4 regions of the Azospirillum sp. A23 genome follow, and region 2 is predicted to be linked to each of the others. Evidence: predicted binding sites of a transcription regulator. Region 2 holds the regulator's gene; each other region holds the start of a gene.

Region 1 (7,646 bases), on a different replicon from region 2:
ACGACCGATCCCTGGTCTGCCGACACCGACCTGCCGACGGACAACCCGCTGGGCAAGGTGCCAGCATTGACGCTGGAGGACGGCATCACGCTGTTCGACAGCCCGGTGATCGTCGAATATCTCAATTCGCTGGGCGGCCATTCGCTGGGCGACCGGGCGCCGCTGTTCCCGCCGGCCGGACCGGCGCGCTGGACGGCACTGCGCCAGCAGGCCATCGCCGACGGCATCTGCGACGCCGCCATCCTGCGTCGGCTGGAATCCATGCGTCCGGATGGCGAGAAATCGGCCAACTGGATGGAGCGCCAGCGCAAGGCGGTGACCCGTTCGCTCGACCTGCTGGAGGCGGAGGCCGCGTCGCTGGAGGGGGAGGCCACCATCGGCAGCCTGTCGGTGCTGGTGGCGCTCGGCTACCTCGATTTCCGGTTCGGGCACGAGGATTGGCGCGAGGGGCGTCAGGCGCTGACCGGCTGGTTCACCAAGGCCTCTGACCGTGACAGCCTGCGGCGGACGGCGCCGCCGGTGTAACGTCGGCGCTCCTTCCAGATTTTACGCGGTATGCGTGCAGTAACGCGGCGCCCGGCCCAGTCGGGCGCCGCTATTCGTTTCACGCGCTGTTTACGTTCAATTCACCATGACCGCCCGCGCGACCGATGATTTCCGGCGCGCAGCAATCTTTCGATTGTGCGTAGCGAAAACTTCATCCAACCGTCACCAATTCATCCAACCAGAAGGGCTACCCATGGCACCGGCCGGCTTGCGGAGAACCGCAGGCGCGGTACGGACAACCTCCAAGCCACGGGTGGCCCATATGGCAAAGCCTATCGACCAACGTCGGCGGTCCGGCATCAAGTCGAAGATGCTGATCGCCTTCGGAACCGTGGCGGCACTGCCCTGCATCGCGGCGGTGGTCGGTTGGATGTCCTACGGCGCCGTCCGCGGCCATGTCGCCGACATCACCGGCACCCAGGTGCCGGTGCTCAGCGCCGCCCACGGCCTTGCCACCACCACCGCGCGGGTGCTGGCGCTGGGACCGCTGATCGATGCCGCATCGTCGGAAGAGGATCTGGGCCGGCTGCGCAACGCGGCAGGCGAGCAGCGCCGGGCGCTGGACGGTCAGCTCGCCCAGCTGGCCGTCGGACATGGCCATACTGGTGGCGATGCGGCCCGCGTCTCCGAACTGACCGGCACCGCGCGCTCGCTGCTGGGCACCATCGATGCGCTGGGGACGGCGACCGGCCGGCGGCTGACCTTGCAGGAACAGCGCAGCGGCCGGCTGGCGGAGTTGAGCGATGCGCACGCCCGGCTGCTCGCCGCGCTGAAGCCGGACATGCAGGCCTCGCGAGAGCAACTGGCACAGGCGATTTCCGCGATGGTGCAGGCGACTTCCAAGTCCTCCGCGGTGATCGGTGCCGAGTTGGGGCAGACGGTGATCCCGCTGTTCCAACTGCGCGGTGCCGAGGCGGCCCTCGCCAAATCGCTGCTGATCGGCGCCTTCGAGACCAACCGGTCCAAGGTGATGTCGCTGTCCACCGACTTCAACTCCGCCCTATCCGATCTTCAGGGCGCGCTGCGTCCCCTGGCCAAGAGCGAGGCGGCGGCCCCGGTGGTGGCGACGATCAACGAGCTTGCCGCCTTCGGCGACGGCGATGCCAGCGTCTACACCCGCCGCGTCCGTCAGCTCACCCCTGGCATTCCGGAGGCGGAGGCGCAGAAGCTGGCCGAATCGCTGGCCGCCGGTGTCGACGACATCGTCCGGCTGGACCGCGACGCCAACGCCCGCATGCTGCCGCTGATGCTGAACTCGCGCGGCCGCATCGCCGAGGCCGGCAACGCGATCGCCGAGCGGATGCAGGATATGTCCACCAACACGGTCCCGGCGGCCCAGCAGCGCTACACCGTGCTGAGCGGCCTGATGGCCGACGCCAACCTGCTGGCCGGCAAGCTGGCGGAAGCCGGCAACGCCGAGACGCCGGCCCGTCTGGCTGCCGCCCGCCGCACGCTGGACCCGCTGGCTGCAACGATCCGCGGCACCCTGACCGCTTCCGGGGACGATCTGGGGGCCGAGGTGCGCCGGCTGGCGGACCGGCTGCTGGAACTCGGCTTCGGCAACGACGGCATCCTGGCGCTGCGGGCCGGCGAACTGGCGGCCTATGCCGAGAATGCCACGCTGATCGACAGCAACCGCAGCACCGGCGCCGCCCTGACCGCCATGGTCGACGGGCTGGTCCAGGCTGCGGAAAGGGCGACCGCCGACGGGGCCGCCGCCGCCCACGAGGCGCTGGAGCGCACCAATCAGGTTCAAATCCTGCTGGCGACTGCCGGCGTGCTGCTGGCCGGTCTGATCGTCTCGCTCTATGTCGGCCGCCGCGTCGTCGGCCGGATGGAGACGCTCGCCGATGCCATGCGCCGGGTTGCCGACGGCGACCTGACGGTGGAGCAGAAGGCCGACGGCAATGACGAGATCACTGACATGGCCCGCGCGCTGTTCGTCTTCATCGCCAACGCCCGCGCCATGGAAGAGGCGCACGAGAAGGTGGAGATCGAGCGCCGCAACGCCGCGTCGGCCCGCCGCACCAGCATGCTGGAGATCGCCGACCAGTTCGAGCGCAACGTGCTGAGCAGCGTCGAAACGCTGGCCGAGGCCGCGCGCCGGATGGCCGCCCGCGCCCGCTCGCTGACCGACATCGCCGCCAACGCCAACGACCGCGCCGATGCCGCGATGCAGCTGTCCGGCGAGATGGCGGCGGGGATCCAGCAGGTGGCGACCGCCGCCTCGGAAATCTCCCAGTCCATCGCCGAGATCAGCAAGCGCACCGGCAAATCGGCCCGCATCATCGGCGACACCGCCGCAGGCGCGGAGCAGGTGAAGGCCACCGTCGCCGACCTGTCGAGCACGGCGGGCGAGATCGGCACCGTCGTCGGTCTGATCGACGAGATCGCCGGCCAGACCAACCTGCTGGCGCTGAACGCCACCATCGAGGCGGCGAGGGCAGGGGAGATGGGCCGCGGCTTCGCCGTGGTCGCCGGAGAGGTGAAGGCCCTTGCCGGCCAGACCGCCCAGGCCACCGCCGAGATCGCCCGCCAGATCGCCGCGACCCAGGCGGCCAGCCGCGAGACGGCGGAGGTGGTGGCGGCCATGGCCGGCAGCGTCCAGCGCATCGAATCCAACGCTTCGGCCATCGCCGCGGCGGTGGAGGAGCAGGCGACCATCACGTCGAGCATCGTCGACAGCTCCCACCGCGTGGCGGTCGGCACCCAGGCGGCGTCGGACCATGTCGCCGGCCTGTCGGAGGCCGCGGCCAAGGTGCGCGCCCAAGCCGGCGATGTGCTGCTGGTGGCGGAAGGCCTGTCGCACGAGGCGACCAGCCTCGGCTCCGCCGTGCATCTGTTCCTCCAGGAAATCCGGGCCGCGCGATGAGCCTCACCAGGACTTCGCGTTCCCGGTCACGAACGGGTCGGTTTCATAAAACTGACACGTAAACAAAACAAACCCGTCACCGGCGGCGGCTATGGTCACCGCGACGAAGAAGGCGGGTTACGACATCCGGCCAAGGCCGGGCTTTTCCGAAAAACCCAACCAAACCGTCCAAACCTATCGGGAGTTTAGCCGTGAAAACCATGACCTCGGCGTTCGTTCGCTGCGCCGCCTTCGGTGCCCTGGCCGCTCTGTCCGTGTCGGTCGCCCCGCTGTCGGTCGCCTCGGCCGCCGACATCTCCGGCGCCGGCGCCACCTTCCCGTACCCGATCTATGCCAAGTGGGCCGACGCCTACAAGAAGGAGACGGGCACGGGCCTGAACTACCAGTCGATCGGTTCGGGCGGCGGCATCAAGCAGATCAAGGCCAAGACGGTCACCTTCGGCGCGTCGGACATGCCGCTGAAGCCGGAAGAGCTGGAGCAGGCCGGTCTGATCCAGTTCCCGATGATCATGGGCGGCGTGGTTCCGGTCGTGAACCTGAAGGGCATCAAGGCCGGCGAGGTCAAGCTGTCGGGCACCGTTCTCGCCAACATCTACATGGGCGAGATCACCAAGTGGAACGATGCGCAGATCAAGGCGCTGAACCCCAACGTCAACCTGCCGAACACCGCCATCGCCCCGGTCTACCGCTCTGACGGGTCGGGCACCAACTTCCTGTTCACCGACTACCTGTCGAAGACCAGCCCGAAGTTCAAGACCCAGATCGGCGCCAACACCTCCGTCCAGTGGCCAGCCGGCATCGGCGCCAAGGGCAACGAAGGCGTGGCCAACATGGTCAAGCAGACGGACGGCTCGATCGGCTACGTCGAATACGCCTACGCCAAGCAGAACAACATCACCCACCTCGACCTGCAGAACAAGGACGGCAAGACCGTCTCTCCGAAGATCGAGGCCTTCCAGGCTGCCGCCGCCAACGCCGACTGGGCCAATGCCAAGGGCTACTACGTCCTGCTGACCGACGAGCCGGGTGCTGACAGCTGGCCGATCACCGGCGCCAGCTTCATCCTGATGTACAAGACCCCGCAGGACGTGGCGTCTTCGGCCGAAGCGCTGAAGTTCTTCGACTGGGCCTACAAGAACGGCGGCAAGATGGCCACCGATCTGGACTATGTCCCGATGCCGGAAGCCGTGGTGTCGCTGGTCCAGAAGACCTGGTCGCAGACCATCCAGGCCGACGGCAAGCCGGTCTGGACCGCGTCGGCCAAGTAACGACGGCCAACCGACCTCGGGCGGGCCGCCGGCCGGCCCGCCCGAGGGCATGATCGCCGGAGAGGATGGAAATTGCGCCGTCCCTTCCGCACGCCTCACGGAGCGGCCATGACCGAGATCGCGCTGACCTTGACCGACGCACACGCTTCCACCGCCCGACGGGCCCGCCGCCAGCGCCTGCAGGATGCGGCTTTCCGCAACGCCACCCTCGCATTCGCGCTGCTCGTCCTGCTGATTCTGGGCGGCGTCACGGTTTCCCTGATCGACGGCGCGCTGCCGGCAATCCGCGCGTTCGGCTTCGGTTTCGTCGCAACCGAAGTCTGGAACCCGGTGTCGGAGGAATTCGGCGCTCTCGCCCCCATTTACGGCACGCTGATAACGTCGGTCATCGCCATGGCTGTCGGCATTCCCGTCAGCTTCGGCATCGCCCTGTTCATCACCGAGATGTGCCCCGCCTGGCTGAAGCGCCCGCTCGGCGTCGCCATCGAGCTGCTCGCCGGCATCCCCAGCATCATCTACGGCATCTGGGGCCTGTTCGTCTTCGCCCCCTTCATGCAGTCGACCATCCAGCCCTTCCTGATCAATACGCTGGGCCAGATCCCCGGCATCGGCAACCTGTTCATGGGCCCGCCCTACGGCATCGGCATCCTGACCGCCGGCCTGATCCTGGGCATCATGGTTCTGCCCTTCATCACCTCCATCACCCGCGACGTCTTCGAGACGGTGCCGCCGATGGTGCGTGAATCCGCCTACGGGCTGGGCGCCACCACCTGGGAGGTGGTGTGGAACGTGGTGCTCCCCTACACCCGCACCGGCGTCGTCGGCGGCGTGATGCTGGGCCTGGGCCGTGCGCTCGGCGAGACGATGGCGGTGACCTTCGTCATCGGCAACGCGCACCGCATCAGCTCCTCGATCATGGCGCCGGGCACGACGATCTCGGCCTCCATCGCCAACGAGTTCACCGAGGCGGTGGGCGACGTCTACACCTCCTCGCTGGTGGCGCTCGGCCTGATCCTGTTCCTGATCACCTTCACCGTGCTGTCGATCGCGAAGCTGATGCTGCTCCGCCTCCAGCGCAAGGCCGGAGTCTGAGGCCCATGACGATGTCCAATTCCGCGACGCTGGCGACGCCCATCGGCGGGCTCTATCACCGCCGGCGCATCGCCAACAAGCTGGCGCTGACCCTGGCGCTGGGAGCCGCTGGCTTCGGCCTGTTCTGGTTGGTCGCCATCCTGTGGACGCTTCTCTACAACGGGCTGTCGGCCATCAACCTCAGCCTGTTCACCGAGAACACCCCGCCGCCGGGCGGCGAGGGCGGCCTGCTGAACGCCATCTTCGGCAGCGTCGTCATGACCGCGGTCGCCACCGCGGTCGGCACCCCGGTCGGCGTCATGGCCGGAACCTACCTGGCCGAGTTCGGCCGCAACACGAAGCTGGCCGAGGTGGTGCGCTTCATCAACGACGTGCTGCTGAGCGCGCCGTCGATCATGGTCGGCCTGTTCGTCTACGAGGTGCTGGTCGTCCGCATGGGCCATTTCTCGGCCTGGGCGGGCGCCATGGCCCTGGCGGTGCTGGTGATCCCGGTCGTCGTCCGCACGACCGAGGACATGCTGAAGCTGGTGCCCAACAGCCTGCGCGAGGCCGCCGCCGCGCTCGGTGCTCCGCAATGGAAGGTGATCACGATGGTCGCCTACCGTGCCGCCCGCAACGGCATGATCACCGGCATGCTGCTGGCCGTCGCCCGCATCAGCGGCGAAACCGCACCGCTGCTGTTCACCGCCCTGAACAACCAGTTCTGGAGCGCGGATATGAACGCGCCGATGGCCAACCTGCCGGTGGTCATCTTCCAGTACGCGATGTCGCCCTATGAGGACTGGCGCCAGCTGGCCTGGGGCGGCGCGCTGCTGATCACGGTCGCCATCCTGCTCCTCAACATCGGCGCCCGGCTGCTGGCCGGTCTCGGCACGACGAGAAAGTAACCATGACGATGACCCACATGGACGCCAACAGCCCCGCCCACGGCAGCCACCAGATGCCTCCGGGCATGCTCGCCGGGACCGTCGCCGAACGCGCAATCGCCGGTGCCGGCCTGCCCGAGAAGATCAGCGTCCGCAACCTGGACTTCTTCTATGACGGCTATCGCGCGCTGAAGAGCATCTCGCTGCCGCTCTACGACCGTCAGGTCACCGCCTTCATCGGCCCGTCGGGCTGCGGCAAGTCGACCCTGCTGCGCATCCTGAACCGGATGTACGACCTCTACCCCAAGCAGGTCGCCACCGGCGAGGTCATGCTGGACGGCGTCAATATCCTGTCGCCCAAGCAGGACCTGAACCTGCTGCGCGCCCGCGTCGGCATGGTGTTCCAGAAGCCGACGCCGTTCCCGATGTCGATCTACGACAACATCGCCTTCGGCGTGAAGCTGTACGAGAAGCTGTCCCGCGCCGACATGGACGAGCGGATTGAATTCTCGCTGCGCCGCGCTGCGTTGTGGGACGAGGTGAAGGACAAGCTGCGCCAGAACGGCATGAGCCTGTCCGGCGGCCAGCAGCAGCGCCTGTGCATCGCCCGCGCCATCGCGGTGAAGCCGTCGGTCCTGCTGCTGGACGAGCCGACCTCGGCGCTCGATCCGATCTCCACCGCCAAGTGCGAGGAGCTGATCGACGAGCTGCGCTCCGACTACTGCATCGCCATCGTGACCCACAACATGCAGCAGGCGGCCCGCATCTCCAACTTCACCGCCTTCATGTATCTGGGCGAACTGATCGAGTTCGGGAACACGGAAGAGATTTCACCAACCCGACCAAGGAAAAGACCTCCGAATACATCACCGGCCGTTTCGGCTGACGCCATCGGCGCCGTGTTCGGCAAACGCGAAAAGCTCCTGCCACCATCCGGTGACAGGAGCTTTTTGTTTTTCCCTCGACCTGGATTCGGCAGGCTATGAAGCAGTGGAGGCTTCT
Region 2 (7,646 bases):
TCGCTGTCCACCGTCATCCTGTGGAAGGCGCTGGCGAAGGAGGTGCCGGTGAACGGCGCCCTGGTCGCCAATCCTTACAAGCTGTGGTCCGACATCGACCCGTCGCTGCCCAAGGCGGCGATCGAGGTGCTGGGGCCGCCGCCCACCTCCGGGACGCGCGACACCTTCAACGAGCTGGCGATGCTGGAAGGCTGCAGGAAGGTGGCCGAGGTCGCCAAGGCCGTCCCCGACGAAAAGGCGCGCGAGCGCGCCTGCATGACCATCCGCGAGGATGGCGCCTATGTCGAGGCCGGCGAGAACGACAACCTGATCGTCCAGAAGCTGCTCGCCAATCCCAACGCCTTCGGCGTGTTCGGCTACAGCTACCTCGACCAGAACCGCGACACCTTGCAGTCGGCGAAGATGGACGGGGTAGAGCTGACGGCGGAGACGGTGGCCGCCGGCAAGTACGAGCTGGCCCGCCCGCTCTACATCTATGTCAAGAACGCCCATGCCGGCGTCATTCCGGGCATCCGCGAGTTCATCGGCGAATACACGTCGGAACGGGCGATGGGCGACGACGGCTATCTGGTCGACAAGGGGCTGATCCCGGAACCGAAGTCGCTGCGCGACGCCGCCCGCGTCGAGGCGGTCAACCTGACGCCGCTCCAGTTCTGACCAACTCCTCCTCTTGAGCGACCCGCATGCAGCTGACTCTCCTCGCCCTGATCCTGGCCCTGCTCACCGTGATCGGCTTCATGATCGGCCGGTCGCGGGCGGCGGCGTCCGTCGGCGGGCGGGTGGCGGAGCTGCATTCGGTCCCCTCTTATCATGGCGTCTATGTCGCGCTGTGGGCCGGGCTGCCGGCGCTGCTGCTGTTCGTCGCCTGGACGGCGTCGGAAGGCTGGCTGGCCATGCAGCTGGTGCTGTCGGCCTTGCCGGAGCGGCTGACCACCGGCGACGGCCAGTCGGTCGCCCTGCTGAAGGCCGACATCCTCAACCTCGCCCGCGGCATCTCGACCGGGCGTGAAGCCGATCCGCTGGTGGTCGAGGCGGCGCGCCGCTACGCCGCGTTGCGCGATCTCGCCGGCTGGAGCCTGCTCGCCGTCGGCGCCAGCTTCGCCGTCGCCGGGCTGGCCTGGGGCCGTCACCGCATCGGCCCCGACCTGCGCGCCCGTCCGGCGGTGGAGCTGGTGGTGCGGGTGGCGCTGGTCGTCTGTTCGCTAGTCGCCATCCTGACCACGGTCGGCATCGTGCTGTCGCTGCTGTTCGAGGCGCTGCGCTTCTTCAGCGTCGTCTCGCCGCTCGACTTCCTGTTCGGCACCCATTGGAGCCCGCAGATGGCGATGCGGGCCGATCAGGTCGGCTCCAGCGGCTCCTTCGGCGCGATCCCGCTGTTCGCCGGCACGTTGCTGATCACGGTGATCGCCATGCTGGTGGCGGTGCCGGTCGGGCTGATGGCGGCGATCTACATGTCGGAATATGCCGGTCGCGGCGTGCGCACCTGGCTGAAGCCGGCTTTGGAGATCCTGGCCGGCATCCCGACCGTGGTCTACGGCTTCTTCGCCGCGCTGACGATGGCGCCCTTCGTCCGCTCGGTCGGCGAGGCGCTGGGGCTGGACGTCAGTTCGGAATCGGCTCTGGCCGCCGGCATCGTCATGGGGGTGATGATCATCCCCTTCGTCAGCTCGCTGTCGGACGACGTCATCAACGCGGTGCCGCAATCCTTGCGCGACGGCTCCTACGGCCTCGGCGCCACCAAGTCGGAAACCATCAGGCAGGTGGTCCTGCCGGCGGCGCTGCCGGGCATCGTCGCCGCGGTGATGCTGGCGGTCAGCCGCGCCATCGGCGAGACGATGATCGTCACCATGGCGTCGGGCCTGACCGCCAACATGACCGCCAACCCGTTGCAGGCGGTCACCACCGTCACCACCCAGATCGCCACGCTGCTGGTCGGCGACCAGGAGTTCGACAGCCCGAAGACGCTGTCGGCCTTCGGTCTCGGTCTCGTGCTGTTCCTCGTCACGCTCTGCCTCAACATGGTCGCCCTGCGGGTGGTCCGGACCTATCGGGAAAAATATGACTGACCTCGTCGAGCGGGACGCGGCGGCCGTGACGCCCTCCCCCGCCTCCTCCCCTGGCCACTCCACTGCGCCGAAGTCGCGCCTGCGCAGCGAGGCCTTCGCCCGACGTCTGCGTGCCCGCCATGCGGCGGAGCGCCGCTTCCGGCTGGCCGGCGCCGCCGCGGTGGCGCTGGCGGCGCTGATCCTGGTGCTGCTGCTGGGCTCCATCGTCGCCAAGGGCGCCAGTGCCTTTTGGGAAGCGCGCATCCGGCTGGAGGTGACGCTCGACCCGGCGGAGGTCGCCGACCGCAACTACACCGCCCCGCTGCGCCGGGCGCTCTACGCCCAGTTCCCGCAGGTGACCGACCGTGCCGGCAAACGCGTGCTGAACGACCTGCTGTCGTCGGGCGCCCCCTACGAGCTGGAGGCGATGGTGGCGAAGAATCCGGCGCTGGCCGGCACGACGCAGACCGTCTGGGTCCGCGCCGACGACCAGATCGACCAGCTGGTGAAGGGCGCCTACCGCCGCGACCTGCCGGAAAGCGAGCGCGGGATCGGCGACGCCAGGATCGCCGCCGCCGACGCGCTGCTGGCGTCGGGTGCGCTGGCGCAGGGCTTCAACACCACCCTGTTCACCGCCGGCGACAGCCGCGAGCCGGAACAGGCCGGCATCGGCGGCGCCATCGCCGGCTCGCTGCTGACCCTGCTGGTGACCATGGCGCTGTCGGTGCCGACCGGCATCGCCGCCGCGGTCTATCTGGAGGAGTTCGCGCCGAAGAACCGCTGGACCGACCTGATCGAGGTGAACATCAACAACCTCGCCGCGGTGCCGTCGATCATCTTCGGCCTGCTCGGCCTCGCGGTGTTCCTGGGATTCTTCGGCATGCCGCGCTCCGCCCCGCTGGTCGGCGGGCTGGTGATGGCGCTGATGACGCTGCCGGTCATCATCATCGCGTCCCGCGTCGCGCTGAAGGCGGTGCCGCCGTCGATTCGTCAGGCGGCGCTGGGCATCGGCGCCTCGCCCCTGCAGACGGTGCTGCACCATGTGCTGCCGCTGGCGATGCCCGGCATCCTGACCGGCACCATCATCGGCATGGCCCGCGCGCTGGGCGAGACGGCGCCGCTGCTGATGATCGGCATGGTCGCCTTCATCGTCGACATCCCGCATGGGCTGACCGACAGCGCCACGGTGTTGCCGGTGCAGATCTACATGTGGGCCGACAGCCCGGAGCGGGCCTTCACCGAGCGCACCTCGGCGGCGATCCTGATCCTGCTCGGCGTCCTGATCCTGCTGAACGGCGCGGCCGTGATCCTGCGCAAGATTTTCGAGAGACGGTGGTGAGCGTCATGAGCATTCCGAGCCCGCTGAAGCTGCGGCCCCGCGCCGACGACCGTCCGGGCCAGCGTTCCGGCGCAGCGCTGCCCAACAAGATGACCGCCCGCGGGGTGAAGGTGTTCTACGGCGCCAAGCAGGCGTTGAAGGGCATCGACCTCGACATCCGGGAAAACCGGGTGCTGGCGCTGATCGGCCCGTCCGGCTGCGGCAAGTCGACCTTCCTGCGCTGCCTGAACCGGATGAACGACACCATCGAGGGCTGCCGGGTCGAAGGGCAGATCGCGCTCGACGGCGAGGATGTCTACGGCAAGGCGGTCGATGCGGTGCAGCTGCGCGCCCGCGTCGGCATGGTGTTCCAGAAGCCGAACCCCTTCCCGAAGTCGATCTACGACAACGTCGCCTACGGCCCGCGCATCCATGGCCTGGCTTCCGGCCGCGACGAGCTGGACGAGGTGGTGCAGACCTCGCTGAAGCGCGCCGGCCTGTGGGCGGAGGTGAAGGACCGGCTGCGCGAACCGGGCACCAGCCTGTCCGGCGGCCAGCAGCAGCGGCTGTGCATCGCCCGCGCCATTGCCGTCAGCCCCGAGGTGATCCTGATGGACGAGCCCTGCTCGGCGCTCGACCCCATCGCGACCGCCCACATCGAGGAGCTGATCGACGAGCTGCGGGCCAACTACACCATCGTCATCGTCACCCACAACATGCAGCAGGCCGCCCGCGTGTCGCAGCGCACCGCCTTCTTCCATCTGGGCGAGATGGTGGAGTGCGACGACACAGAGGAAATCTTCACCAACCCGCGCGACGAGCGCACCCAGGGCTACATCACCGGCCGCTATGGCTGAGCCCCCGCCCTGGACTTGCCCCCTGTCTTTCCCGATGCCCGCCCCTCTTCCCTCCTTTGTTGAAAAGGCTGTGCCATGCCGGTTAACGTCGAGACGCGCGCTGTGAACGGAGCCACCATGAACGCGGCCCTGAAGCCGCTCGTCCTGATCGTCGAGGACGAGGCCGACATCCTGACGCTGCTGAAGTACAACCTGGAAAAGGAAGGCTTCCGCGTCGCCACCGCCAGCGACGGCGAGGAGGCCCTGCTGGCCGCCGGCGAACAGACGCCGCACATCGTGCTGCTGGACTGGATGCTGCCGCTGATGAGCGGGCTGGAGGTCTGCCGCCAGCTGCGCCGCAACGCCAAGACCCGCGACATCCCGATCATCATGCTGACCGCCCGCGGCGAGGAAGGCGACCGTGTGCGCGGCCTGAATTCCGGTGCCGACGACTACATCACCAAGCCCTTTTCCCCGACCGAGCTGGTCGCCCGCATGCGCGCCGTGCTGCGCCGCGCATCGCCCGGCATGACGGACGAGGTGCTGACCTTCGCCGACGTGACGATGGATCTGGCCGCCCACCGCGTCCGCCGCAACGGCCGGGACGTACACCTCGGCCCGACCGAATTCCGCCTGCTGCGCCATTTCATGCAGCATGCCGGCCGTGTCTTCTCGCGCGAACAGCTGCTCGATCTGGTGTGGGGCCACGACGTGTACGTCGAGCCGCGTACGGTCGACGTACACATCCGCCGCCTGCGCAAGGCGATGAACGAAGAGGACGAGCTGGACCTGATCCGCACCGTGCGGTCGGCCGGCTACGCGCTGGATACCAAGTCGGTGTGAGCCCAGGATAGGATGGGGGTAGGATGGGGGCAGAACCACCGCAGCCTTGGTGAGACTGCCCCCATGCCCCCGATGATCCTGCTCTTCACCGATTTCGGGCTTTCCGGTCCCTACACCGGCCAGATGAAGGCGGTGTTGGCGCAACAGGCGCCCGGCGTGCCGGTCATCGACCTGTTCGCCGACGCTCCCGCCTTCGACCCGCAGCTGTCTGCCTATCTGTTGGCGGCCTACGCCCCGGCCTTCCCCGCCGGCAGCGTCTTTCTCTGCGTCGTCGATCCCGGCGTCGGCACCGACCGGAGGCCGGTGATGGTGGAGGCCGACGGACGCTGGTTCGTCGGGCCGGACAATGGGCTGTTCGCTTTGCTCGCCCGCCGCGCAACGTCGCTAAACGCTTGGACAATCGACTGGATCCCGGACCGGCTGTCCGCCAGCTTCCACGGCCGCGACCTGTTCGCCCCCGTGGCCGCCAGCCTTGCCACCGGGCAGGCCGTGGCGCGCAGCCCGCTCGATCCCGCCGTCCTCGGCCGCCCGGACTGGCCGGACGAGCTGCCGCGCATCGTCTATGTCGATGTCTACGGCAACGCCATGACCGGCATGCGGGCATCCGCCCTGCCCGCCGACGCGGTGCTGACCGCCGGCGGCGCCCGCGTCACCCGTGCCCGCACCTTCGGCGCCGTCGGGCCGGGGCAGCCGCTGTGGTACGAAAACTCCAACGGGTTGGCGGAGATCGCCGTCAACCGCGGGCGGGCCGACCAACTGCTCGGTCTCAAGGTCGGCGATGCGGTGACGGTGGAAACCTGACCAAAAGAAAACCGCCCGGAAGCGGGTGCTTCCGGGCGGCTGCTGCGTCGATCAGGTGCTTGTCCGATCGGGCGTCTCGGGTTAGATGTCCGGGGTTCAGTCGTTGTTGCGCTGGCCCAGGAACTGCAGCAGGAACTGGAACAGGTTGATGAAGTCCAGGTACAGCGTCAGGGCGCCCATCAGGGCCAGCTTGCCGGTGCTCTCGTGATCGTAGCCCTCGGCGTAGCTTTCCTTGATCGACTGGGTGTCATAGGCGGTCAGGCCGGTGAAGATCAGCACGCCGATGGCGGAGATCGCGAAGTGCAGGGCCGGCGACTGGAAGAAGATGTTCGCCAGGCCGGCGATCACCAGACCGATGACGCCCATCATCAGGAACGAGCCCATCTTCGACAGGTCGGCCTTCGTGGTGTAGCCGTAGAGGCTCATCGCCAGGAAGGTCGCCGCGGTGACGAAGAAGGTCAGCGCGATCGACGCCCCGGTGAAGACCAGGAAGATGGCCGACATCGACAGGCCCATCGCGCCGCAATAGGCCCAGAAGATCATCTGTGCCGATGCGAAGGACAGGCGCTGGATGCCGAAGGACAGCACCATGACGAAGGCCAGCGGCGCCAGCATCACCACCCACTTCAGCGGCGTGCCGAAGATCGTGGCCATCATGGCCGGGCTGGACGACACGAGCGCGGCGACCAGACCCGTCAGGATCAGGCCGGCACCCATGTAGTTGTACACGCGCAGCATGTGCTGGCGCAGGCCTTCGTCGAAGTATCCCCGATCTGTCGCGCGGCCTGCGGTCGCGAAGCGGTTATAGGTCGGGTCTGCCATGGTTTGGTTTCCTCGGTGGAATTGGGTGATCCCGTCGCAGGACATATTGGCGAGTCCGCCAGGCGGTTCAATAGGAATCGGCGGCGCTTTTTCCAGATGAAAAAGCTTTCACGATTCGTTTTTCCTGCGGCTTCATCATACGGGAGTCACTCGTTCCGAAGCAATGGCGCCGAAGGCTGGCCCAGAGCCCGCCAAGTACCATAGAACCCGAAAGCCAGCGTGATCGCCGTGCTCAGCAAAGCGGTGGTGAAGACAGCCGACGGCAGGAAGCTCCATTCCCAATGCATCAGGAACTTCAGCACCGCCCAGGCGGTCAGCGTGCCGATGATGCCGGCGATGACCGCGGTCAGCAGTCCCAGCAGCCCGTATTCCAGCAGGAAGGCGCGCAGAATGTCGCCGCGCGTGGCGCCCAGCACCTTCAGCACCACCGCGTCATTGACCCGGCGGCGATGGCCTGCGGCGACCGCACCCGCCAGCACCAGCGTGCCGGCCGCCAGCGTGATGCCGGCGACGATGCGCACCGCGGTGCCGATGTGACCCAGCATCTCCGCCACGGTGTCGAGCGCGTCCTTCACCCGCACCATGGTGATGTTGGGGAAGCGTTGCAGCACCGCGCGCTGCACCTGCGTTTCGGCGTCCCGCGTGGCGCGGACGGTGGCGACCCAGGTCTGCGGCGCCCCTTCCAGCGTGCCGGGGGCGAAGACCATGGTGAAGTTGATCGCCATGCTGCTGAAATCGGCGGAGCGCACGTTGGCGACCTTCGTCTCGAAGCTGCGGCCCAGGATGTTGACGGTCATGGTGGCGCCGGGACCGATGCCGAAGGCCTCGGCGACGCTCTGGTGGATGGAGATCAGCGGCGGCCCGGCATAGTCGGTCGGCCACCAGGACCCGGCGGTGACGGTGGAATGCTTCGGCAGCGTCGCCGAATAGGTGATGCCGCGGTCGCCGGCCAGGATCCAGGCCTGTTCCGGCTTGACCAGC
Region 3 (7,646 bases), 910 kb from region 2:
ACTGGGCAGCAGCTCACCCGATTGATCGAGCACTGGATAGGCGGCGGCAACCAGATGGGCGTTGATCCGGCGCAGGTCGCGCAGGATGTCGAGGTGGAGCGCGCTGGTCTCCACGCTTTCCTTGCGGCCGGCGCGCAGGCGGGCGAAATGCGCCTCGGTGGCGCTGGTCTCCAGATCGCGGATTACCTCCTTTTCATGGATCAGAGCGCGGGCGGAGCGGACGTCGCGCGACACGAAGACGGCGGCGGCCAGCCGCTGGGTTTCGCTCAGCCGTTCCAGCATGCCGGCGATCTCGCCGGCCCCCTCGGTGGAGAAGCGCAGCTTGCGGCGGATTTTCTTCGAGGCCGTCTCCATCAGATTGCAGTCGACGATGTCGCCGACATGCTCGAGGTTGATGGTGAAGGTCAGCACGTCCGACATCCGGCTGGCGTCGCTTTCGTCCAGATCCTCGACATTGATCTGGGTGAGGTAGCCTTTGATAGCCTCGTGCAGCCGGTCCAGCACATCGTCCATCCGGCGGATTTCCTGAACCCGCTTGCGGTCGTCGGTCTGGATCACGTCCAAGGCCCCACGCAGCATGCCATCCACCGTGTCGGCCATGCGCAGCGCCTCGCGCGAGGCATTGGCGATGGCGAGGTGGGGGATGCGCAGCGCGCTGCGGTCGAGATAGAGCGGCATCGCCGGGTCGGCGACCGCCACCCGCTCCGGGAGAATCCGGGTCAGGATCCTCGCGAACCAGGGCAGCGGGCCGATGAACAGCCCGGCCATCGCCAGATTGAAGGCGAGGTGGAAGTTGGCGGCGAGCCGCGTGGCGTCCGGCGACACCGCCTGCAGGCCGGCGGTGATCGGCCCCAGCAGCGGCACGACGATGAGGCAGCCGACAAGGCGGTTGATCAGGTTGCCGACCGGCAGCCGCCGGGCCGCCGGGTTGCGGCCGTCGCCGCCCGGCCCCTCGATCACCGGATTGACGGCGCTTCCCAGATTGGCGCCGGCCACCATGGCGATTGCGGCTTCCGGACCGATCACCCCGCCGCCGGCCAGCGAGGCGATCAGCAGGATGGCGGCGACGCTGGAATGGGCGGCCCAGGACAGCAGTGCCGCCAGCATCACCGCCACCACCGGATCGGCGGTCAGCATCGCCAGCATCCGCCGCAGCATCGGCGCATTCTCCGCCGGGGCGATGGTCGCCAGCAGAAGGTGCAGCGACAGCAGCATCAGGCCGAGCCCGATGGCGACCCGGCCCAGGTCACGGCTGCGCGTCCGCGCCCCGCGGCGGAAGGCGATGAAGCCGCCGAGCAGCAGGACCGGCGCCACATGGGCGACGTCGAAGGCGAGAATCTGGACGATCAGGGTGGAGCCGACATTGGCCCCCAGCATCACCGCCAGCGCCGGCATCAGCGACACCAGCCCGGTGGCGGTGAAGCCGGTCGCCATCAGGCCGGTGGCGGTGCTGCTTTGCAGCAGCATGGTGATGCCCATGCCGGACAGGAAGGCGGTCCAGCGGTTGCGCAGACCGGCCCCGAGGATGCGGCGCAGGTCGCCGCCCAGCGCGCGGGTCAGCCCGCTCTGCACCATGTGCAGCCCCCACAGGAGCAGCACGACATTTCCGGCGAGTTCCAGCAGCACCCGTGTCGCCTGCATCGCACCCCCTCTGTCGGATCGGGGATGCGGTCAGGCGGCACCCCTAACTGAAGGGTAGGGTGCGCGGATTGTTACGACAATATGACAGTTGGGTGACAGCGTAGGGGGAAGGGGGCCATGAAGCCTCCGTCCCCCGGGTCGGCATGCGTCAGACGTTGAAGCGGAAGTGGAAGATGTCGCCGTCCTGGACGACATATTCCTTGCCTTCCTGGCGCATCTTGCCGGCGTCCTTCGCTCCCTGCTCGCCACCGAGGGTGACGTAGCTGGTGTAGTCGATGGTTTCGGCGCGGATGAAGCCGCGTTCGAAATCGGTGTGGATGACGCCGGCGGCTTCCGGGGCCTTGGCGTGGCGGCGCACGGTCCAGGCCCGCGTCTCCTTCGGACCGACGGTGAAGAAGGTGATCAGGTCCAGGAGCTTGAAGCCGGCGCGGATCAGCTTGTTCAGGCCGGTTTCCTCCAGCCCCATCGACTCAAGGAACTCCGCCTTCTCGGCGGGATCGGACAGCTGGGCGACCTCGGACTCGATGGCGGCGGAGATGACGACGACCTCGGCATTTTCGGCCTTGGCCTTCTCGGCGACCTTGGCCGAGAAGCTGTTGCCGGTGGCGGCGGACGCCTCTTCCACGTTGCAGACATAGAGCACCGGCTTGGACGTCAGCAGCATGAACTGCTTGAACACCGGCTTCTCTTCCTCGGACACCTCGACCACGCGGGCGGGCTTGCCGTCCTGCAGCACCTTCAGGGCGCGCTCCATCAGGTCGGCCTTGATCTTGCTGTCCTTGTCGCCGCCCTTGGCCTTCTTCTGCAGGCTGGTCAGCTGGCGCTCAAGGCTTTCCATGTCGGCGAGCATCAGCTCGGTCTCGACCACCTCGGCATCGCGCAGCGGATCGACATTGCCCTCGACATGGGTGATGTCGTCGTCCTCGAAGCAGCGCAGCACATGGACGATGGCGTCCACCTCGCGGATGTTGGCGAGGAACTGGTTGCCCAGCCCTTCACCCTTCGACGCGCCGCGGATCAGGCCGGCGATGTCCACGAACTCCAACTGGGTCGGGACGACCTTCTGCGATTTGGCGATCTCGGCCAGCTTGTCCTGCCGCGGGTCGGGGACGCTGACGCGGCCGACGTTCGGCTCCTTGGTGCAGAAGGGGAAATTCGCCGCCTCGGCCGCCTGGGTGGCGGTCAGGGCGTTGAAAAGGGTCGACTTGCCGACGTTCGGCAGGCCGACGATGCCGCAATTGAAGCCCATGGGTGGGTGCTCGCCGTCGGAAATGCTGGAATTGACGCGCTTTATCCTACGATGGGGACCAAAGCGCAAACGCGAAGTGGGGGAATGCCGGAACCGGCAAGGCCCGGCTGGGGCCTATCTGCCCTGCGTCGCCACCGTCACCTTGTTCATGAACAGCTCCGGCTGGCCGTCCACGATCAGTGGCAGATTGTCGGAGACGGCGTCGAGCAGCGGGTCGATCCAGCTCTGGTCGGCCTTGGCGAAGTCGTGCAGCACATAGCCGCTGACCAGATCCTTGTTGCCGGGATGGCCGATGCCGAGCCGGACGCGCCAGTAGTCCTTGCCGATATGCGCGTCGATGGAGCGCAGGCCGTTGTGGCCGCCATGGCCGCCGCCCTTCTTCACCCGGATCTTGCCGGGGGGCAGGTCCAGCTCGTCATGGATGACGACGACGTTCTCGGGCTTCAGCTTGTAGAACTGGAGGGCGGCCACCACCGACTGGCCGGACAGGTTCATGAAGGTGGCGGGCTCCAGCGCCAGCACCTTGTCGCCGGCGACGGTGCCCTCGGCGGTCTGGCCCTGGAACCGCTTCTTCCACGGGGTGAAGCGGTGGCGCTGGGCGATGGTCTCCACCGCCATGAAGCCGATGTTGTGGCGGTTGCGGGCATACTCGTTGCCGGGGTTGCCCAATCCGACCAGAAGCAGCATGTCCCTCACCCTTTATTCGGAACCCAGGCTCCACAAACGAAGCGGGGGGCCGAAGCCCCCCACCGTAACCATCTTCGAAGAACGGACGCTCCCGATCAGGCAGCGGCGCCCTCTTCCGACTTGAGGCCCGACGGCGCAACGATGGTCGCGATGGTGAAATCGCGGTCGGTGATCGTCGAGGTCACACCCTCCGGCAGCTTGACCGCGGAGATGTGGATCGAGTCGCCAACGTCGAAGCCTTCGCACGAGATGGTGATGTGCTCGGGGATGCTGTCGGCCGGGCAGCTCAGCTCCAGCTCGTGACGGACGATGTTCAGCACACCACCGCGCTTCAGGCCGGCCGACTTGTCCTGGTCGGCGAACTCGACCGGAACCTGCACGTTGATGCGGGTGTCGGACGAAACGCGCAGGAAGTCGACATGCAGCGGGACGTCGGTCACCGGGTGGAACTGCACGTCGCGCGGCAGGACGCGGTGGGCAGAGCCGTCGACGGTGACGTCGAACAGGTGCGTGAAGAAGCCCGGCTGATGCAGGACGCGGGTGAACTCGAACTTCTCGAGCGAGATGGTGACAGGAGCCTGCTTACCACCGTAGATGACGGCCGGAATACGGCCGTCACGGCGGGTCTGGCGGGCGGTCCCCTTGCCGGCCCGTTCGCGCGTCTCAGCGCCGAGCGGAATGATCTTGGTCATGACGATGCTCCAAAACGAAAAGGGCGCCGGCCTCCAGGGGTGCCGACGCGTGCGCGGCGTGCATACGGCAAATGGCGAGGCACGTCAAGGTCCGCTCGGAATGGAACATTTGAAACATCGCGCCGCCGGCTGTTCACTGTTCCATCCCCACACCCTTCCCATCCGTCGCCGCCAGTCTGCCACGGCGGGGCGGAGCGGGTGAAATTATCGTCAAGAAGACTGGAGCGGGCGCGACAGGGCGATGGAGCGTACGGCCGGATCGGCCTCCAGCCCGGCAAGGTCGGCCGCGGCGATTTCGGCGGTGACGATGCCCGGCGCGATCGGCCTGCCGCAGGACAGGCAGTCGGGTGCGGCGGTGCCCGCATGCAGGCGGACGATCACGGCGACACGCTGGGCATCGTCCAGCGGCTGGGCCAGCATCGACGGGGAGGGGCTTTCCAGCTTCCTGAGCGAGGCGAGGTCAATCGGCATGCCGGCCATCCATAGGGAAGGGGCGAAGGGCGACGGGGAAAAATCTGCCCTCCGCGTCCGGGCGATGATGAGCCCCACCCCCCGTCAAGGCAAGCACGCGGCGATGGCGGCCCATCGTCACATTTTGACGGTTCAGACCTTGGCCTGGCCCCCGCCCTGGGCGGCATGCCATTCGTCGAAGTCCGGGTTGCGGGCGGAGTCGTAGTCCAACTCCTCCAGGATGGCCGCGGCCGACGCCCGTCCGTGACCGTGCTGCGGATCCCAGTCCGCTCCGTCGGGCGGATCGCGGCGGACCATGCGGATCAGGCGCTCGCGCAGCGCCGCATTGTCCATCGGCAGGCCCTTGCGGATCGACCGGGCATAGATCAGCGCGATCAGTCCGGTCACCGCCGGGGCGGCCATGCTGGTTCCGTACTTCTCGACCACGCCGGTCACCGTCCGCGACCACGCCGCCTTGACGCGGTGTCCGGGGGCGGAGAGGTCCGGCTTCCGCCGCCCGTCGCGGGTCGGGCCGGCGCTGGAGAAGAAGGAGATCGGCGTGCCGTCGGAATGGGCATCGTGGGAGCCGACAATGATCGTCGAATGGCCGGTGGAGATCGAGCCCAGCATATGGGAGGCGACCGGCTGGAGGAACTGCGCCTGACCGGCGTCCAGCCGCTCGATCCAGGCATGATAGTCGACGGGGCCGTCGTCCAGCGCCCGGAGCCGGATGGTCCATTCCCCCTTCGGCGCCCCCATGGCGATCCAGATGCCGATCACATTGTCGTGGTTGTTGGGGTCGTCCAGCCGGTTGACGATGAACACCGCCGGCGGTTTGCCCGGAACGCCGTAGGGCAGCGAGCCGTTCGGATCGACCGTGCCGATCTCGGTGCCGTCGGGGGCGACCAGCGTCACCGACAGGCGCCGCCGGCCGGGATACCACAGCTCCACCTCGCCGCCGGCAGACGTGGTCTCGTAGCCGGCGATGCTGAGCGTGGGGATGCCCAAGCCGATGGAACACTCGCCGCCGGCCGGGACGGTGCCGCTGGTGTGGGTTCCGCTCTGCTGGGAATTGCCGGCGGCGATCACCACGGCCCGGTAGGGAGCCGCGTTGACCATGGCGTCCAGCCCCTGTTCCACCAGGGAGGTGCCGTCATGCGGACCGCCGTTGGTGCCCAGGCTGAGATTGACCACGCAAGGGCGGTTGCCGGCGGCGTTGAAGACGTAGTTGACCGCCTCCAGCAGCTGGACGGTGCTGCCCAGCGTGTGGTTCAGCTGGTCGGGCGTGTTGACCGGGTTGGGGAGCTTGGCGTCGACGAAGATCAGCGACGCCTTCGGCGCCACGCCCGGCTGCTTCGACCCCAGCCCGTTGCCCGCGGCGATGTCCATGACATGGGTGCCGTGGGTGCCGTTCTCCTGGGGCTTGCTGGGGTTGTCCTTGGCGGGGGCGTAGCCGAGGGCGTCGTAAGGATCGTCGGTGGCGAGCGCCGCATCGATCTGCTCGGGCGTGTAGAGCGCGCCGTAGGGGAAGGGCGAATTGGGCGTGCCGGACTGGTCCCACACCGCCAGCAGGCGGGTGCGCCCGTCCGCCTGCCGGAAGTTCCGGTGCACGTAATCGCAGCCGAAATCGACCACGCCGACGATGACGCCCTCGCCATCCCGGTGCGCATGCTGGACCCAGGGCGGCAGCAGACCCGGTGTCGCGGGTTCGGGCAATCCCGGGACCGCGAGCGTGCCCAGCCCCATCTCGGAAATGGTGGCGTTCAGGGCGGAATGGGTCGGCTGCGCCGCCTTCAGGCTGAGCACCACGGCATGGGCGTGAACCGCCTCGAGCTGATCGGCATGCAGGCGGCCGGTGACGATCCACGAGCCGTCGGCCGCTTTGCCGATGGTGCTGGCGGATTTCACGCCCGGCAGGGCCGCCCAGTCGTCCGGCGAGGTGACACGGGCGATGACCGGCACCTCTTCGGACGCTGCCGGCGCCGCGGCCACGCTGCCCGATGCGGAGCGGGCATGGCTGCGGCCGTGGCTGTCGCGGTTGACGATGCGAAGCTGGAGCCGGTGATCCATCGGGGTGCCGGTACCGCCCGGAAGGCTCCGCGCGGCGGAAAGATCGGGAGAATCGACCGGGGCCAGGCCCATATGGTGGGCATGCAGCGGTAACCGTGACGCCATTGGCAGGGGCCTCCGTAAGCGGGATCCGAACCGCAGACCGCACTCCGGCCAGCCGGACGGGAAGGACCTCTACGGGAAGGCGCAGGTCCAGCCGCGATGCATGCGAAAGACTGTCGTCTGCGGGCTGTATATACTTTTACGGAAGATACTTTTCGAATTGCAACCGTTCAGGACGATCCCGCCCTCACAGCCCCGTCGGGGTCTGTCGGGTGTCGGCGGTGCGGGTGGTGCCCTGGTCGATCAGCGGCTGGAGCGCCGGGGCGAGGCTCTTCAGCAGCTGGGCGGGCAGGGCGCTGGTGAAGCGGTAATTGTCGGCTTCCGGCCCATGGACGAAGGCGGTCATGGTGCCGAAGAAGCGGTCGCCGATGTAGAAGACGAAGGTGGCGGTGCGGTTGACCGCCTTCGATTCGAGCAGCACGCCGCCCGGCCCCCAGCGGTCGAGCCGGTGGTCGCCGGTGCCGGTCTTGCCGCCCATCGGGATCGGCGCGCCGGTGGGGTCCTTGAAGGAGCCCCAGACGCGCTTGGCGGTGCCGTTCTGCGCCACATCCATCAGGGTGCGGCGCAGGGTGGCGCAGACCTCCGGCCGCAGAACGCGCTCGCCCTGCAAGGGGCCGAGGCCCAGCTTCGCCTCGTAGGGCGTGCCGGCGGCGAAGTGCAGCGAGCGGATCTTCACCGTCGGCTGGCGCACCCCGTCGTTCAGGATCAGCCCCATCAGTTCCGCCAGCGCCGCCGGGCGGTCGGCCGAGCTGCCG
Region 4 (7,646 bases), 630 kb from region 2:
CACACCGACCGGCACCACCACCTGGACCAGCCCGCGCCCGGCATCGACCCGCAGGGTCATGCGGGTCGCGCGCGCGCTTTCCCGCAGCTCCAGCGGAATCGGCAGGCCGGATATCTCCAGCGCGCGGGGCGGCTGGGGAGGCCGGGCGGCGGGTCGCTTGCGGCGACGCAGAAGGGCGGGGAGGCGTTGCACCATGCCGTCTTATAGCGCGGCCGGCGCCGGCTGCGGAAGCATCCTCCGCCCTTTGTCGGAATGGTGCCGCGGTCCAGTTTCGGCTTAAAGCATTAGGGCTTTCGAACGATCCCGGCCTATGGGGTCGACTGAGGTCACATTTGACACGATCGATCGGGGCACAAGATAAAGCAGAGGTAACGCGGTGGTCTGTAGACCTCCCATTTGCCGCCGGTTCACATGTTCGTTTGCTGATGATCGCCCCCTTAGCCTTGCCCCTTAGCATTGCCGAGTACATGCCATGCCCCTCATCCCTGGAAAAACTCCGACACGTGAGGATTGGCTGGACGCCCTGCTGTCGGCCAACGGTTCTCCCCAGGCCCTGCTTGGCGAGGACGGGCGCGTGCTGGTGGCGAATCCCGCCTTCGCCGCCCTGATCGGCCATGCGCCGGGCAGGGTGGAAGGGCTGACGCTGGCGGAGGCCGGGCTGCCGGCCGAAACGGCCGAAGGGATCGACGGGTTGCGGCGGCGGGTGATGGCGACCGGCACGCCTGCCTCCACCACCGGACCGCTCCCCGGCTTTTCTGCCACGCTGGCGTTGACGCCCGTCACGGACGCCGATGGCCGCACCGGCGCGGTGGCTCTCCTTGCCGGTGCCGGTGCCGATGCCGGGGCCGCCGCCTTGGCGGAAGCCAGGGCGGAGGCGGCACAGGCCCGCGCCGATGCCGAGCGCGCCCGCACCGCCAAGGGCAAGTTCCTGTCGGCGGCCAGCCACGATCTGCGCCAGCCTTTCCAGGCGATGCACCTGTTCCACCATCTGCTGAGCGGCCGGCTGACCGATCCGGCCTCCATCGAGCTGGCGAACAAGCTGGAGCAGGCGATCCTCGGCGGCGAGGCGCTGCTGCGCGCCCTGCTGGAGGTCTCGGCGCTGGAGGCCGGGCTGGTCACCGCCAAGCCGCAGACCTTCCCGGTCGACGAGCTGTTCGCCAAGATGCTGGAGGAGTTCGGCCCGGAGGCGGAGACGAAGGGCCTGCGCCTCAACATCCACCCGTTCGACGCCGACATCACCAGCGACCCGGCGCTGATGGAGCGGATGCTGCGGCCGATCATGGCCAACGCCCTGCGCTACACGCTGAAGGGCGGGGTCCTGCTGGCGGCGCGGCGGCGCGGCGAGTTCCTGCGCATCGAGGTGTGGGACACCGGTGTCGGCATCGACCCGTCCAACCATGCCGTGATCTTCGAGGATTTCCAACAGCTCGGCAATCCGGGGCGCGACCGCAAGCAGGGGCTGGGCCTCGGCCTCGCCATCGTGCGGCGGCTGGGGCAGGTGCTGGGGCATCCGGTGACGGTGCGCTCCAGGCTCGGCAAGGGCTCCGTCTTCGCGGTGGAGGTGCCGCTGGCCGGCAATGACGGCGACCGCTCGGGCGACGACTCCGGCGACAGCGAGCCGGAGCCGACGGCCGGCCAGTCGTCCTTCGCCGCTGCCACACCCATGGAAACCGGCACGGTGCTGGTGATCGAGGACGATGCGGTGCAGCTTGAGGGGATCGGATTGCTGCTGCGCGGCTGGGGCTATGCGGTCATCCCCGCCCGCGGCATCGACGAAGCCTGCGCCGGGCTGGAGGGCGGTGCGGCGGCGCCCGACCTCGTTCTGTCCGACCTGCGCCTGTCGGGGCCGGAGACCGGCATCGACGCCATCCAGGCGGTCCGTGCCCGCTGCGGCCGGCGGGTGCCGGGCGTCATCGTCACCGGCGACACCGATCCCGACCGGCTGCGCAGCGTCGACCGCAGCGGCTTTCCCCTGGTCCATAAACCCTGCGATCCGACCGCTCTGCGCCGCCTGTTGAGCCGCAGCCTGATGGCCGGACGGGCCGGTTCCCTGCCGTCTGTCCGCCGGCCGGATGCCGTCTGTCAACGTTAGCCGTTCCGCGCTTGCGCGTTTTCGCTCTGCAACATTCCATCGCTGCGAGTTTCACGTCATAAAACTGTAATGCGGCGTCTTGACAGACCCGCGTATGCGTGCGCAGTGTGACGGTTAGAGCAACCAAACAGTTTCGAAAGCGATCATCGCGCTGCCGGTCTTTTTCGCAATCGCACACAACCTCGCGCACATTGGCGTGTGCAGCGGCCTCTGCGATTGCCACCAAAACTTCACGAAAGCGTCGCGGGACGGCAACCCGTTGCCCTCATGACAACCGCGAACCATACCGGGATAGGGAGACCCACCGCATGTTGACCCGCCGCAAGCTTGCCCTCCTGTCGGGCGCCGCCGCTACCTCCGCCCTGCTGTTCGCCGCCGCACTGCCGGGCTCGGCTCTCGCGCAGCAGAAGACCGTGATCGATTTCTGGCACGGCCTGCCGCAGCCGCTGGGCGGCCAGCTGGAGCAGATCGCCAAGGACTTCAACGACAGCCAGCAGGCGGTCCAGGTCAACGCCTCCTACAAGGGCAGCTATCCGGAGACGATGCAGGCGGCCATCGCCGCCTTCCGCGCCGGCAACGCGCCGCACATCGTGCAGATGTTCGAGGTCGGGACCGCCACCATGATGGCCGCCGGTCCGGCGGTGAAGCCGGTCTACCAGCTGATGCAGGAGACGGGCGCGTCCTTCGACGCCGACGCCTACATCCCGGCGGTGAAGGGTTACTACTCGTCCAAGGACGGGAAGATGATGGCGCTGCCGTTCAACAGCTCCAGCACCATCATGTTCTACAACAAGGACGCCTTCCAGAAGGCCGGCCTCGATCCCAACAAGCCGCCGGCGACCTGGCCGGAGATGATCGAGGCGACGAAGAAGCTGAAGGCGTCCGGCTCCACCTGCCCGCTGACCACCGCCTGGCCGGTGTGGGCGCAGTTCGAACAGCTGGGCGCTATTCACAACACACCTTTCGCCAGCCAGGCCAACGGCTTCGGCGGCCTGAACGCCGAGCTGAAGATCGACGCCCCGCTCTACGTCAAGCATGTCCAGACGCTGATCGACATGCAGAAGGACGGCCTGTTCAAGTATGGCGGCCGCGACAACAAGCCCGACGCCCTGTTCCCGTCGGGCGAATGCGCGATGATCCACGCCTCGTCGGGCCTGCGCAGCCGCATCCTGAAGGAGGCGACCTTCGCCTGGGGTGCCGCTCCGCTGCCTTACTGGCCGGAATTCGCCAAGGACGGGCCGAAGAACAGCATCATCGGTGGCGCCGCCTTCTGGGTGATGACCTCGCCCAAGCGCACGCCGGCCGAATACAAGGCGGTGTCGCAGTTCTTCACCTACCTCGCCCGGCCCGAGGTCGATGCCAAGTGGCACATGGACACCGGCTACGTCCCGGTGACGATGAAGGGCTTCGAACTCGCCAAGGCGCAGGGCTATTACGAGAAGAACCCCGGCGCCGACGTGCCGGCCGCCCAGCTGACCCGGACGCCGACCACCGAGAACAGCATGGGCCTGCGCCTGGGCAACCTGCCGGAAATCCGCAACATCATCCAGGAAGAGCTTGAGAAGGCCTTCCAGGGCCAGCAGGACGCCAAGCAGACTCTCGACGCCTCGATCAAGCGCGGCAACACCGTGCTGCGCAACTTCGAGCGCGCCAACAAGGGCTGATCCCGTCTGCAACATCCTTCCCCTGTCCAGTGGCCGGGGAAGGATCGCACTGTTTACCATTCACGAAAGACCATCCTTTGCAGCGTCGCGTCACCTTCGACAACCGGCTGTTGCCCTACCTGCTGCTGGCGCCGCAGGTGGCCGTGACGCTGGTGTTCTTCATCTGGCCGGCAGCCAACGCGATCTGGCAGTCGGTGCATCTGCAGGACGCCTTCGGCATCCGCAGCGAGTTCGTCTGGTTCGAGAACTTCACCAATGTGCTGGGCGACCCGAACTATCTCGACACGCTGAAGGTCACGGTCGTCTTCAGTCTGGCGGTGACCGTGCTGGCGATGGGGCTGGCGCTGCTGCTGGCGGTGCTGGCCGATTCGAAGATCAAGGGCGCGCGGGCCTACAAGACGATGCTGATCTGGCCCTACGCGCTGGCCCCGGCCGTCGCGGCGGTGCTGTGGATGTTCATCTTCAACCCCGACATCGGGTCCTTCGGCCGGGCGTTGCGGGCGCTGGGCTATGATTGGGATTACCGGCTGAACGGCGGGCAGGCGCTGACGATGGTGATCATGGCCGCCAGCTGGAAGCAGGTGTCCTACAACTTCATCTTCTTCCTGGCCGGATTGCAGGCGATCCCGCGCTCGGTGATGGAGGCGGCCAGCATCGACGGCGCCGGTCCGGTGCGGCGGTTCTGGACCATCACCTTCCCGCTGCTGTCGCCGACCACCTTCTTCCTGCTGGTGGTCGACATGGTCTACGCCTTCTTCGAAACCTTCGGCACCATCCATGCCCTGACCCAGGGCGGGCCGGGCAAGGCGACGGAGACGCTGATCTTCCGCGTCTATCAGGACGGCGTCGTCAACAACGACCTCGGCGGGTCGTCGGCCCAGTCGGTGATCCTGATGGTGATCGTCATCGCGCTGACCGCGGTGCAGTTCCGCTTCGTCGAGCGCAAGGTCCACTACTCATGAAGCCGACCCGTTTCATCGATCTGCTGCCGCACATCGTCCTGATCGTCGGCGTTCTGATCTTCGCCTATCCGATCTATGTGACGCTGATCGGTTCCACCTGGGATTCCGGCACCATCGGCCGCGGCGGCCTGCCGCTGTGGCCGGGCGGGCAGGGGGCGACCAACTATGCCCAGGCCTGGGTGGGCGAGGCCGGCGACCGCGCCATGTACACGCCCGTCCGCACCATGATGCTGAACAGCCTGGTGATGGCGCTGTCCATCGCGGTCGGCAAGATCGCCATCTCCATCCTGTCGGCCTATGCGGTGGCCTTCTTCCGCTTTCCGCTGCGCATGGCCTTCTTCTGGCTGATCTTCATCACGCTGATGCTGCCGGTGGAGGTGCGGATCATCCCGACCTACAAGGTCGTCGCCGATCTCGGCCTGATCAACACCTATGCCGGGCTGGCCATCCCGCTGATCGCGTCGGCCACCGCGACGCTGCTGTTCCGCCAGTTCTTCCTGACCATCCCGGACGAACTGCTGGAGGCGGCGAAGATCGACGGTGCCGGGCCGGTGCGCTTCTTCATCGACGTGGTGCTGCCGCTGTCGCGCACCAACATCGCGGCACTGTTCGTCATCCTCTTCATCTATGGCTGGAACCAGTATCTCTGGCCGCTTCTGGTCACCAGCAGCGGCGACATGGAAACCATCGTGACCGGCATCACCAAGATGATCGGCACCGGCGAATCGGCCAACGACTGGCACATCATCATGGCGACCACGGTGCTGGCGATGCTTCCGCCGGTGGCGGTGGTGGTGTTCATGCAGCGCTGGTTCGTCAAAGGTCTTGTGGACAGCGAAAAGTAAGCGCGGGCGAAGGGAAAGAAGAACAATGGCAACCGTTGAAATCCGCAACGTCCGCAAGTCCTACGGCCCGGTCGAAGCGATCAAGGGCATCGACATCGCGATCCAGGACGGGGAATTCCTGGTCCTGCTCGGCCCGTCGGGCTGCGGCAAGTCCACCCTGCTGCGCATGGTCGCCGGGCTGGAAGGCATCACCGGCGGCGAGATCGCCATCGGCGGGCGCGTGGTCAACCATCTGGACCCCAAGGATCGCGACATCGCGATGGTGTTCCAGAACTACGCGCTCTATCCGCACATGACGGTCTTCGACAACATGGCCTACGGCCTGAAGATCCGCGGCATTCCGAAGGCGGAAATCCGGGCGCGCGTCGACAAGGCGGCGAACATCCTCGAACTCGGCCGCTTCCTCGACCGCCGGCCGAGCCAGCTGTCGGGCGGCCAGCGCCAGCGCGTCGCCATGGGGCGCGCCATCGTGCGCGAACCGGCCGCCTTCCTGTTCGACGAGCCGCTGTCGAACCTGGACGCCAAGCTGCGCACCCAGATGCGGGTGGAGATCAAGCGGCTTCAGGACCGGCTCGGCATCACCAGCCTTTACGTCACCCACGATCAGGTGGAGGCGATGACCCTGGCCGACCGCATCCTGGTGATGAATCATGGCGTGGCCGAGCAGATCGGCACGCCGCTGGAGGTCTATCAGCGTCCGGCCAGCCTGTTCGTCGCCGGTTTCATCGGCTCGCCGCCGATGAATGTGCTGGACGGCCGCATCGACGACCGCGGCGAGGCGGTGCTGCTGCCCGGCGGCCAGCGTCTGGCCTTGCCGCAGGCGCGTCCGACCGACGCCGGCCGTCCGGTGAAGCTCGGCATCCGGCCGGAGCACATGGCCGTCGCCGCACAGGGTTTCTCCGGTGGCTTTTCCATCGAGGTCGAACTGGTCGAGGCGCTGGGCGCCGATACCGTGGTCTATGGCCGTCTGCCGGACGGCGAGAGCCTGCTGGTCCGCATGGCCGGCATTCCCACCGTGCGCGAGCGCGACCGGCTGACGGTCGCCCCGCAGGACGGCGCCTTGCACCTGTTCGACGCGGTCACCGGCCGGCGGATGGAGTGACCGGGCGCGGTCACTCTCCGATCAGAAGTCCGAACAGCGTCCCTTGAACTCCCAGTCGCCGTAGCGGGTCGGCTCCGGCCCTTTCGGGCCGCCGATCTCGCCCGGCTTCTGTTCCGGACCCTTGGCTTCCGTTCCATCGGTGGCGGTTCCGGCAGTCACCGCCTCGGCGGCATCCTGTTGCGGCTTGGTCGGTTCGGTCATCATGTCCATCGCGAAACTGTGGGCATCCTGGCAGGCATCTTGAACGCGGGCGCGCCCCGGACCCATATCTGGATCATGTCCGGGATCGGAGCGGGTTACCCCGCTTCGGCCCATCCTGAACCGATATGGCGATCATGACCAGCTATCTGAAGACCACCATCCTCCTTGCCGGCCTGACGGCGATCTTCATGGCGGTCGGCTTCCTGCTGGGCGGCAAGACCGGCCTGATCATCGCCTTCATCATGGCGCTGGGCATGAATTTGTTCAGCTACTGGAATTCGGGCGACATGGTGCTGTCGATGTACGGCGCCCGTGAGGTCGACGCTTATTCCGCCCCCGAGTTCCACGGCATCGTCGCCCGGCTGGCGGAGCGCGCCGGCCTGCCGATGCCGCGCGTCTACATCATCCAGAACGACCAGCCCAACGCGTTCGCCACCGGCCGCGACCCGGACCATGCGGCGGTCGCCGCCACCACCGGCCTGTTGCAGCGCCTGACGCCGGAGGAGATCGCCGGTGTGATGGCGCATGAGCTGGCCCATGTGAAGAACCGCGACACCCTGATCATGACGATCACCGCGACCATCGCCGGTGCGGTGTCGATGCTCGCCAACTTCGGCCTGTTCTTCGGCGGCTCCAGCAACGACGAGCGCGGTGGCAACCCACTGGGCATGGTCGGGGCGATCCTGGCCGCCATTCTCGCCCCCATCGCCGCGACGCTGGTGCAGATGGCGATCAGCCGCACCCGCGAGTTCGAGGCCGACCGTATCGGCGCGGAGATCT

Evidence for each region. Region 2 encodes PhoB, which activates phosphate uptake and scavenging genes when phosphate is short. Its sites were predicted from a motif close to TNTCATAAAACTGTCA; they were not measured.
Region 1: the regulator PhoB is predicted to act here: its motif matches at 3,460-3,475, upstream of pstS (phosphate ABC transporter substrate-binding protein PstS).
Region 3: the regulator PhoB is predicted to act here: its motif matches at 1,724-1,739, upstream of ABNQ40_RS21105 (Na/Pi cotransporter family protein).
Region 4: the regulator PhoB is predicted to act here: its motif matches at 2,147-2,162, upstream of ugpB (sn-glycerol-3-phosphate ABC transporter substrate-binding protein UgpB).

The regions. Positions count from the first base shown of each region.
Region 1 covers NZ_CP170668.1:328,958-336,603, forward strand. The annotation lists gene ABNQ40_RS31950 (glutathione S-transferase N-terminal domain-containing protein) at 1-525, shown strand, start outside; gene ABNQ40_RS31955 (methyl-accepting chemotaxis protein) at 809-3,418, shown strand; gene pstS (phosphate ABC transporter substrate-binding protein PstS) at 3,619-4,686, shown strand; gene pstC (phosphate ABC transporter permease subunit PstC) at 4,795-5,778, shown strand; gene pstA (phosphate ABC transporter permease PstA) at 5,784-6,665, shown strand; partial or broken gene pstB (phosphate ABC transporter ATP-binding protein PstB) at 6,719-7,530, shown strand.
Region 2 covers NZ_CP170667.1:2,640,860-2,648,505, reverse strand. The annotation lists gene ABNQ40_RS29950 (PstS family phosphate ABC transporter substrate-binding protein) at 1-657, shown strand, start outside; gene pstC (phosphate ABC transporter permease subunit PstC) at 684-2,066, shown strand; gene pstA (phosphate ABC transporter permease PstA) at 2,059-3,384, shown strand; gene pstB (phosphate ABC transporter ATP-binding protein PstB) at 3,390-4,220, shown strand; gene phoB (phosphate regulon transcriptional regulator PhoB) at 4,338-5,042, shown strand; gene ABNQ40_RS29925 (S-adenosyl-l-methionine hydroxide adenosyltransferase family protein) at 5,115-5,843, shown strand; gene ABNQ40_RS29920 (Bax inhibitor-1/YccA family protein) at 5,940-6,665, opposite strand; gene ABNQ40_RS29915 (ABC transporter permease) at 6,812-7,646, opposite strand, start outside.
Region 3 covers NZ_CP170667.1:783,298-790,943, forward strand. The annotation lists gene ABNQ40_RS21105 (Na/Pi cotransporter family protein) at 1-1,641, opposite strand, end outside; gene ychF (redox-regulated ATPase YchF) at 1,790-2,890, opposite strand; gene pth (aminoacyl-tRNA hydrolase) at 3,005-3,577, opposite strand; gene ABNQ40_RS21120 (50S ribosomal protein L25/general stress protein Ctc) at 3,673-4,269, opposite strand; gene ABNQ40_RS21125 (hypothetical protein) at 4,480-4,740, opposite strand; gene ABNQ40_RS21130 (S8 family peptidase) at 4,873-6,894, opposite strand; gene ABNQ40_RS21135 (transglycosylase domain-containing protein) at 7,079-7,646, opposite strand, start outside.
Region 4 covers NZ_CP170667.1:2,010,053-2,017,698, reverse strand. The annotation lists gene ABNQ40_RS26855 (M48 family metallopeptidase) at 1-195, opposite strand, end outside; gene ABNQ40_RS26850 (ATP-binding protein) at 473-2,092, shown strand; gene ugpB (sn-glycerol-3-phosphate ABC transporter substrate-binding protein UgpB) at 2,401-3,756, shown strand; gene ugpA (sn-glycerol-3-phosphate ABC transporter permease UgpA) at 3,834-4,718, shown strand; gene ugpE (sn-glycerol-3-phosphate ABC transporter permease UgpE) at 4,715-5,563, shown strand; gene ABNQ40_RS26830 (sn-glycerol-3-phosphate import ATP-binding protein UgpC) at 5,589-6,665, shown strand; gene ABNQ40_RS26825 (DUF1674 domain-containing protein) at 6,687-6,875, opposite strand; gene htpX (zinc metalloprotease HtpX) at 7,001-7,646, shown strand, end outside.